One region of the Zymobacter palmae genome, then DNA from elsewhere that is predicted to be linked to it. Evidence: riboswitches for the same ligand, from Rfam matches in the RefSeq annotation. Region 1 holds a riboswitch; the other holds the start of a gene.
What was found. Region 1 has a riboswitch for thiamine pyrophosphate ahead of ZBT109_RS09420 (HesA/MoeB/ThiF family protein). Riboswitches for the same ligand answer to the same signal wherever they lie in the genome.
Positions count from the first base shown of each region.

Region 2: it holds a riboswitch for thiamine pyrophosphate, as region 1 does, so the genes downstream of both, thiB (thiamine ABC transporter substrate binding subunit) here and ZBT109_RS09420 (HesA/MoeB/ThiF family protein) in region 1, are expected to answer to the same signal.

Region 1 is NZ_AP018933.1:2,104,908-2,109,984, reverse strand. It holds gene thiH (2-iminoacetate synthase ThiH) at 1-15, opposite strand, end outside; gene ZBT109_RS09430 (thiazole synthase) at 30-800, opposite strand; gene thiS (sulfur carrier protein ThiS) at 869-1,078, opposite strand; gene ZBT109_RS09420 (HesA/MoeB/ThiF family protein) at 1,075-1,827, opposite strand; TPP riboswitch at 2,029-2,148, opposite strand; gene mfd (transcription-repair coupling factor) at 2,215-5,077, opposite strand, start outside.
Region 2 is NZ_AP018933.1:2,801,655-2,806,731, forward strand. It holds gene ribA (GTP cyclohydrolase II) at 1-35, shown strand, start outside; gene ZBT109_RS12370 (thiamine ABC transporter ATP-binding protein) at 117-842, opposite strand; gene ZBT109_RS12375 (thiamine/thiamine pyrophosphate ABC transporter permease ThiP) at 835-2,493, opposite strand; gene thiB (thiamine ABC transporter substrate binding subunit) at 2,507-3,523, opposite strand; TPP riboswitch at 3,591-3,694, opposite strand; gene ZBT109_RS12385 (aspartate aminotransferase family protein) at 3,901-5,077, opposite strand, start outside.

The DNA of each region.
Region 1 (5,077 bases):
AAATGAACGGCTCATGCAGTGAGGCTCCTTCAGTTCAGCGTGTCGAGAAAAGAGGTCAGCGGGCTGGAGGCCTGTGCCTGCCATGTGACCGCGCCAGGGCGGCTAGAGCGTGCCAGTTCGCCTGCTTCGACAGCGAGGCGGAAAGCGTGGGCCATCTGCACGGGATCGGCGGCCGAGGCGATGGCGGTATTTACCAGTACGGCATCGGCGCCCATTTCCAATGCTTCCACCGCTTGGCTGGGGCGGCCGATACCCGCGTCGACGACGACGGGTACCTGTGCTTGCTCAATAATGATGCGCAGCATATCACGCGTAGACAGCCCCTGATTGGAGCCGATCGGCGCACCCAACGGCATGACTGCGGCGCAGCCGACGTCCTCCAGTCGCTTGCATAGCACCGGATCGGCACTGCAGTAAGGCATGACGACAAAGCCTTCCTTGACCAGCTGTTCGGCGGCCTTGAGCGTTTCGATGGGGTCGGGTAGCAGCCAGCGTTGATCGGGGTGGATCTCCAGTTTGATCCACGGTGTGTTCATCGCTTCGCGTGCAAGCTGGGCGGCCAGTACGGCTTCATCGGCGGTGCGTGCGCCGGATGTATTGGGCAGCAGCGGGATGCCGCTGGCCTTAAGTGGCGCATAGACATCGCCTTCGTTGGCGGTAGCGGTCACTCGCTTCATTGCAAGGGTCACCATCCCAGCGCCGGAGGCTTCCAGCGCGGCCAGCATCAGCGCTGGGGTGGCGAATTTACCCGTACCCATCAGTAGGCGGGAAGAAAACGTGCAGTCGGCAATGGTTAGCATGACAAAAGAGTCCTGACAGAAGGTGAACGAAAGCGTTAGCAGTGGCGCGGTGGCGGCATGCGGGCCATTTAGCCTCCGGCGATGGGCTGGATCAGCAGCAGGGCATCACCGCCGCTGACGGTCTGCTGTTCCCAGTGCTGGCGGGGCACAACCTTGCCGTTGAGTGCGACGGCATAGCCGGGGGCGGTAGCGTCAAGCTGGAGGAGCAGCTCTGCCAGTGTCAGAGGGTTTTGAGGCAGCGTGCGAGGTTCGCCGTTGAGCGTGATGGTGGTGGTCATGAGTGGGTTCCACAGACAGAGCAGTGAGGATGAGCGGTACGTTCTAGGGTCTGCCAGTGCTGATGCTGACCATCGAACAAGGTGATCGTGTGGGTAAGAGGCGAATCGTTGTTGACCAGCCAGCGAATGGCCTCAAGGGCTTGCATGGCCCCGAAGATGCCGGGCAATGGGCCGAGGATGGGCAGTGGGCCGGGAGCGGCAGGGGCTTCTTCAGGGAACAGACAGTGATAGCAGCCGTGACTAAACGGGGGCGCGAAGACGGTGAGCTGGCCTTGCAGGCGGGCAACGCTGGCGTGTATCCACGGTGTCTGCAGGGCTACGCAGCACGCATTGATAGCGCGACGGGTGGCGAGGTTGTCGGTGCAATCCAGTACAAGATCGGCGGCGGCAACGGCATCCTGCAGGGCTGAACCTTCAAGGCGGCAGGCAATAGCGCGGCAGTCGACGTCAACGTTGCGGGCGCTCAACCGCTGGCAGGCCGTGTTCGCTTTCGAGAGGCCAATGTCGGCTTCGTTGTACAGTACCTGACGATGAAGATTGGTGAGGCTGACGTGATCGTCATCGGCGAGCGTCAGCGTGCCTATGCCAGCACCCACCAAATAAGGGGCCGCCGCTGACCCTAGGCCGCCCGCACCGACCAGCAGTACATGGGCGGCATGCAGGCGCTGTTGTCCTTCAAGGCCGAAGTCGCTGAGGGCCATTTGACGCTGATAGCGAGATGATGTCGATGAAGAGGAGAGCGCTACCACGGTGATGTTTCCTTTCCGCAATGCGCCTGGCTGCCTTCGATATCAGCGGGCAGGTCAGGCTGATTCGGAGCGCATAGAGCAAAGGGAACGCGGTGGGACGCTGGTTATTCAGAGAGGGGAAAAGGCGTGCGGGGGCGCAGTGATACCGCGCTTTAGGATAAACCTGCCCGTGAGTCGTCCGTACTAATGGCAAGACATAGGGCAGGTTGCACGCTTGTTTCCTTCGCAGATCCGAATCTGATCAGGTTCCACGGATTCCCTCTGGGGGTCTCAGCTCCCGAACGCGGTACATCGTCGCTGGGAGCACTCCGACAAGTGCTGATGGGTGCTGTTTTAACGCACTAAGCGTCAGCTGGCAAGCTTGGTGCGCTGATGTGGGCTTCGACGTTAGTCGCTGTTCACCGCGCTGCGACTCTGCTCAAGCCGTGTCAGCAGGGCTTCTATTGCCTTGAAGCGCGTTTCTGCATCGGGCATCGCGGCAGTGAAGCGTAGCGTTTGCGCGCCGTCGAGTCGGTAGCGCTGGGGTTCGCGTTGTATCAGCGTGACCAGCGTCATCGGGTCAATGGTCGGTTGGCTGCCGAAGATCAGGCGACCTCGCTCCGGCCCCGCTTCAAGACGATGGATGCCCAGCCGTTCGGCGCGCTGGCGCAACACGGCCTGACGGAACAGGTGCTTGACCGGGTCAGGCAGCAGGCCGAAGCGATCGATCATCTCGACTTGAAGCTCGCGCAGGGCGTCGGCCGTAGCGGCGCTACTGATACGCTTGTACATCACCAGACGCTGCTGAACATCGGGCAGGTAGTCGTCGGGAATCAGGGCGGGCAGCCCCAGTCCGATTTCGACCTCTTCTTCGAGCGGCGCTTCGAGGTTTGGCGTTTTCCCCGAACGAATGGCTTTCACCGCACGATCAAGCATGTCCATGTACAGGCCATAGCCGATGGTCTCGATCTGGCCACTCTGCTCTTCGCCCAACAGTTCACCTGCGCCGCGGATTTCCAGATCGTGGCTGGCCAGCGTGAAACCGGCCCCCAGATCTTCCGATTGGCTGATGGCTTCAAGACGCTTGCGAGCATCACTGGTGATCTGCTTCGGCGGTGGCGTCAGTAGGTACGCATAGGCTTGGTGGTGCGAACGACCCACGCGGCCGCGCAGCTGGTGCAGCTGTGCCAGCCCGAACTTATCGGCGCGCTCAATGATGATGGTGTTGGCGCTGGGCACGTCAATACCGGTTTCGATGATTGTTGAGCAGACCAGAATGTTGAAGCGCTTGTGGTAGAAGTCGCTCATTACGCGTTCCAACTGGCGTTCGGCCAGCTGACCGTGTGCCACGCCGACGCGGGCTTCGGGAACCAGTTCTTCCAGCTTTTCGGCCGCGGCTTCGATGCTTTTGACCTCGTTGTGGAGGTAGTAGACCTGCCCGCCACGTAGGATTTCACGCAGGATAGCTTCCTTCAATACGCCATCATTGCGCTGCTGGATGAACGTTTTGACCGACAGGCGGCGTGCCGGTGGCGTGGCGATGATCGACAGGTCGCGCATGCCACTCATCGCCATCGACAGTGTGCGAGGGATGGGGGTAGCGGTCATGGTGAGAATGTCCACTTCGGCGCGCATCGCCTTCAGGCGCTCCTTCTGTGCCACCCCAAAGCGGTGTTCCTCGTCAATGATGACCAGCCCCAGTTCCTTGAATTCGGTGTCGCGCCCGAGCAGCTTGTGCGTGCCGATCACAATGTCAGCTTGGCCCTCGCGCAGGCGTTCGAGGGCGGCGGTCTGTGCTTTGCCGGCCTTGAAGCGCGACAGGATCTCGATGTTGACGGCGGTATCCGCGAAGCGGTCGCGAAAGTTGTCGTAGTGCTGCTGAGCCAGCAGTGTGGTCGGCACCAGTACGGCGACTTGTCGTCCCGAGTTGACGGCCAAGAACGCTGCGCGCATTGCCACTTCGGTCTTGCCGAAACCAACGTCACCGCAGATGACACGGTCCATCGGCTGTACGGAGGTCATGTCGTGAATGACGGCCTGAATGGCCGCTTTCTGATCGGGCGTTTCCTCGAACGGGAATGCCGCGGCAAAACGTGCATAGGCATCGTCGGGGGGCCGGCAGGCAAAACCCTCGCGCGCTTCACGGCGGGCATACACGTCCAGCAGCTCGGCCGCTGTATCGCGGATGCGTTCGGCCGCCTTGCGGCGTGCCTTCTCCCATTGATCGTTGCCCAGCTTGTGCAGTGGCGCAGCTTCGTCGGGCGCACCACTATAGCGTGAGATCATCGACAGGCTATCGACGGGCACGTACAGCTTGGCACCGTTGGCGTATTCGAGCGCCACGAACTCCGCCTGCTGACCCGCTGCAGTGATGGTTTCCAGTCCCAGATAGCGTCCGACCCCGTGTGCACGGTGAACGACCGGTGCGCCGGGCTTTAGCTCCGACAGGCTACGGATCACCAACTCGTCATCGTCCGTCGCACGCACCTGTTGGCGTCGGCGGCTTTGGCGCACGATGTCCCCGTACAGCTCGGTTTCGGTAATGACGATCAGTTTGTCAGCGGGTAACCAGACACCTTCACCCAGCGCGCCGGTAGTGATACCGCGCACCGCCTGTTCTTGCATGAAGGTTGTCCAGCCCGGCAGGTGTGCCGCATGCGTGACCAGTCCGCCCAGTTGCTCTTCCAACGCTTCTAGGCGGCCGCGGCTTTCGGCAACGTACAGCAGGCGCGTATCGGGGCCGACATGCTGTTCCAGAAACGCCATCAATCGGTGCAGTGGTTTGGGGCTACGCCCATCAAGGCTGATATCGGGAAGCGGTGCCGCGGCAAAGGTGTGGGCGTGTTTGTGAGGTTCGCTGACCCACTGGGTGCGTGGATAGCGCTTGATTAGTCCAAACAGATCGTCGGCGGGCACAAACGCTCGTTCAGGAGGCAGTAGCGGGCGCGTCCGATCAACGGCCAAGTTTGCATAGCGTTCCTGGATGCTGGTCCAGTGCTGGCGAGCAGCATCCTGAACGCCCGGCAGCAGCATGATCTCGAGCGCCTCGCTGCCGATGTGATCGAACAGGGTGGCGGTTTCATCAAAAAACAGCGGCAGATACTGCTCAAGGCCCGGAGAGGGAATGCCTTCCAGCGCGTCCAGATAGAGCGGTACTTGGCGCGGATCGACATCGAACCCCGTTTCGAACCCTTCACGGAAGCGTGCAATGGCCTCCTGCGTCAGCGGGTATTCATGTGCTGGCAGCAGCTCGATTTCGTCGAGGCTGTCG
Region 2 (5,077 bases), 700 kb from region 1:
ACGCGCGCCCAGAGCACCCTCAGCTTCCCGAATAACGCTCGCGCAATATCCAGACAGAAGAACGCCCAGTCCGGTCATCCGCACTGGGCGTTGCTGTATAAGGACACGATGTTCCGTCAGCGCTGGGATCGCCCGAGGTACGCCGCGACCTGCTCGGGCACATCGGCGCGCTGAAAATCGGTGGTTGCTCCCTGCCAAGCCACCTGCCCATCCGCAATAAAGACACTGCGAGCACACAGCGGCGCAATCTCGTTGGGCTGGTGACTAACCAGCAGTACGCTAAGCCGATGCTGCTGCGTCAATTCATCTAACAGCGTTAGCATTTCTTGGCGCTGCGCCGGTCCCAGCGCAGCCAGCGGCTCATCCAGCATCAGCACCGGACGCTCACGCAGCAGCGCTCGCGCCAGAGCGACGCGCTGACGCTGACCGCCCGAAAGCTGACCGGGCAAGCGCTGGCCATAAGCGGCCAACCCTACCTTTTCCAGCACCTGCTCCACACGCTGCCGTTCGACACGACGTCGCTTCATACGCGGATCGATGCCCAGCAGTACGTTGTCGGCAACGCTCATGTGCGGAAACAGGTTGTGCGACTGGAACATCAGCGTAACGGGACGCACTTCAACGCTCTGCCGACTGATGTCCTCACCGTTCACGCAGACACTGCCCGCCGCCAGCGGTGCAAAACCCGCGATGATATCGAGCAACGTGCTCTTGCCACCCCCGCTGGGGCCTACCACGCCGAGACATTCCCCCGGCCTGACGGCCAGCGAGTACCGGAACGGCTGCCCTTCGTAATAGGTAGTCGCCTCTTTGAGCACTAATCCTAGCGCAGCATCATTCATCGTCGCGGTCCTTGTGAGCCGTCTTTGTGGACAAACGGTCTTTATGAACGTCTTTGTGAACATCGATATGGCGTCCACCGATCAAACGATCCACCAGCGCAAACAGCCCGCCGATCGTCAGCATCAGTGCCGCAGAGGTGACTGCCGCTTCACCGTACTGATAATCGGACATCTGGTTCTGCAGCAGCAATGGCAGCGTCACGACACTGGACTGATCGCCAAAGATAGCCACGATACCCAGATCACCGAGACTCATACAGAGGCTGACTGCCAGTGCTGTACCCAACGCCGTGCGTGACAGCGGCCACAGCACTCGGCACCACCACAGCCGCTCGGACAACCCTAGCTGAGCACGCAACGGCCCATACTGTGCGGTCAGTACCGACCACGCAGGCACCATCATCTTCAGCACGTAAGGCACGCACATCACGCCATTCGACACCATGATGAGCACACTGCCCCACGGCCCGATATTGCCCCGCAGCAGGATGAACCAACCCGCCCCCAGTACGACCGTCGGCACAGCCAGCCCAAACAGACCACCGATCTGCAACCATTGGCGCAAACGCGCCTGATGTTGGGCCATGCCCGCGCTTAACGGCAGACCCACCAGCAGTGCCAACGCGCCGCTTCCCAGAGCGATCCACAGCGAACTCCACCACACCTGCCAGAACGCACTCTGCGCCAATACCTCAAACCAAGGGCCACGAAGGCCTGCAAACAGTGCGGCCAGTACGGGCAACCCCACAAACAGCGTGACACCCATCAACGCGGCACCATCGCTCACACGCGCCCATACCGAGTGGCGGTCGTGACGATCGACCCGCTGCAAACGCTCGGGTTCGTCGGTGGCCTGCGACGCGCGCCACGGCAGAATCACCAGCACGATCACGCACAGCACCATCTGCAACAAGGCCAACTGTGCCGTCAGAGGAAAATCGCTTTCCATGCGCAAGCTCTGGTACAGCGCAACCGGCAGTGTGGTGGCGGCTGGGCCACCACCCAAGGTCAGCACGACGGCAAAGCTGGTCAGGCATAACAGGAAAATGAGCGCCGCCAGACCCGGCAGCGCCCCACGGATGGCCGGCCACTCGATCACACTAAAGCAGGTGCGGCTGGGCATATCCAACTGCGCCGCCAAGCGCCAGTGTTCAACCGGAATCCGCTCCCACAGCGGCAACAGCCAGCGCACCGCGAGCGGCAGATTGAAGAAGACATGGCCGAGCAGGATACCGATCAATCCATAGACCGACCCCAACCGCGGCAGCCCAAGTGCCAGCAGCACATGGTTGGCGACACCGTTGTAGCCGTACACCGCCGTGATGGCGAATACCGCCACGATCGGCGGCAGCACAATCGGTAACCCCAGCAGCGATAGCAGCCATGATCGTCCAAAGAAAGCTGAGCGCCGCGCCAAAGCCCGTGCGATCCATATGGCAGGCATAATCGATAGCACCATCGACAGCAACGCCTGCAGCACGGTGAAACGTACCACGCCCAGCAGGTACTCATCCCCGACGACTGCCTCCAACGGCCAAGGGGGATAGCGCACCAGCAGTGCGCCCAAGGGGCCAATCAACGATGCCAACAGCACCACAAGCGCCACTAGGGTGGCAATGGGCTGCCAACGCCAGCCTTGTCTCATCATCATTGCGCTTTATCCATCAGCGCCGAGCGCCGCTCATGGCCGACTGCCACTCACGTACCCACGCCTTGCGATGCGCATCCAGCGTGGCGTCATCCATCATGAACGTGCGTGATGGCGTGAAGGTATCCTGATAGTAGCCCGCCGGACGCTTGATCTCGCTGTCATGCCATGCGGGATACATCCAGTTGGTCACTAACATACGCTGCTGAAACTCGGGCCGTGTAATGAAGGCCAGAAACTGATCCGCTTCGCGAGGATGGGCCGACGACGCCAGTTTGCCCGCCAGTTCGATCTGCATGTACAGCCCTTCCGACAGGTTCATCGCTTTGTAGCGATGCTCGCCTTCTTTTTCGATGTGATACGCAGGAGAGGTTGAATAGGACAGCACCGCATCGGCTTCACCATGCAGGAACAGCCCATAGGCTTCGCTCCAGTTGCGCGATACAGTCACGGTATGACGCGCCAGCTGCTGCCAGCGTTCGGCGGCCTTATCACCATAGACAGACTTCATCCATAGCAGCATGCCAAGCCCCGGCGTGCTGGTACGCGGATCTTCCAGCACCACACGCAGATCACTGTTGATCAGTTCATCAAGACTGGCGGGCGGAGTAGGCACTTTCTGGCTGTCATAAACGAAGGTGAACCAGCCCCAGTCCACGGGCATAAAGGTCGCATCCTGCCAGTCGATCGGCAGCGTCGGGGTACCAAGATGGGTTGGTAGCGGTGCAAACAGCCCACTGCGACGCGCTTCGGCTCGCTGGTTGTTGTCGATTCCCAGCACCACATCGGCCTGAGTCTTGGTCCCTTCCAACTGCAGACGCGACATGATGTTGCCCGCATCACCCAATCCGACCATGTTGAGCTGGCACTGGCACTGCGCCTCGAACTGCTGACGCAGCTCCGGCGTGATCACCTTGCGCGCAAATATATCGTAGGTATAGACGGTAAGCGTCGGACGCTCATCGGCATAGGCCGATGCTGCAAACAGGACGCATAGAGACGAGACCAAAGTGGTCAGAAAACGATGGCGCATCGCAGACCTCCGCAAGGCAGTAGGGAAAAGGGTCGCGTGCGGAAGTGATAGGCAGTGCCCAGAAACGGGCATAGAGATGCTCAATCCCTCCGCCGGCATGATCCGGATCAGGTACGACGGGTTAAGGCGTTACCTCTCTCAGCGACCAAGGCCGCACCCCGTTGAGTAGGGCAAACTTTATGGGGAAAGCAAGTGAACTGCAAGGAATAAGGCCGAACTGAAGGTGTCCCGCCTCCAGCTCGGCAGCACAGAGGCCCTGCGACGACCGCCGCTCACGGCGGCCATCAGAAAGGGTATGTCGTGCCAGAGGGGCTGACTGCACCCCGTGTGCCTGTTGTTATCGGCCCAAGAACATTGCGTTGCAAAGGCCGTTCCGATTAGTCCTGCGAGCGAGCCAGTGCCGTCAGTGCGGCCTCAATGATGGCCAGTCCTTCTTCAGCCTCCTCGACGGTGACAACGCACGGCGGTACTACGTGAATACGGTTTTCAGCGATAAAGCTCAGCATGCCCCGCGCCAGCAGGTCCGCCTTGAGGACCGCCATCTGTGCTGCTGGAAGCGGTGCGCGTGTCTCACGATCGCTGACCAGTTCAATGGCATGGAAGACCCCCTTGCCGCGTACATCGCCCACGATCGGGCACCGTTCAGCGAGCCGACGAAGCGCTGGCGCAATGATGTCATCACCGATACGAGCGGCATGTTCAACAATGCCTTCATCTTCCATCGCTGTAATAGTCGCTACGATAGCCGCCATCGCCAACGGATGCCCTGAATAGGTCAGGCCGCCTGGAAACATCCGATTATCGAAGAAGTGGCTGATCTCGTTCGAAAGGATGACCCCACCAGCGGGCACATAGCCCGAGTTGACCCCTTTCGCAAAGGTGATCAGATCGGGTTCGATACCGTAGTGCTGGAAGGTGAACCAGCGGCCGGTGCGCCCGAACCCCGCCATAACCTCATCCATGATCAGTACGATACCGAACTCGCGCGCCAGTGCTTCCACCCCTTTCAGATACCCCTCAGGCGGCATCAGGATGCCCGCCGTGCCCGGAATCGTTTCCAGCAGGATCGCCGCGATGGTGGAAGGCCCTTCGCACTCGATAATGCGGCGAAGATGGCGTAGTGCGGCGGCACACTCTTCTTCTTCAGTCGCTGCGTTGAATTCACTGCGATACAGATAGGGCGTGAAGAAGTGCACATGGCCGCGCGCATAATCGTTGGGCAGGCGACGCCAGTCCCCTGTCGCACAGATCGCACTGCCGGTATTGCCGTGATAGGAGCGATAGCTCGACAGCACCTTGTCACGGCCAGTGTAAAGACGTGCCATGCGAATAGCATTTTCGTTGGCGTCGGCTCCCGCATTAGTGAAAAACACTTTGCTGAAGCGATCCGATACGTGCGACAAGATGAGTCTAGCGGCTTCACCACGCGCCAGATTGGCAGTAGCAGGGGCAATCGTCGTCAGCTGCTCGGCCTGTGCCTTGATAGCCTCAATCACCTTGGGATGTTGGGCACCGATATTGGTGTTGACCAGCTGACTACTGAAGTCGAGATAG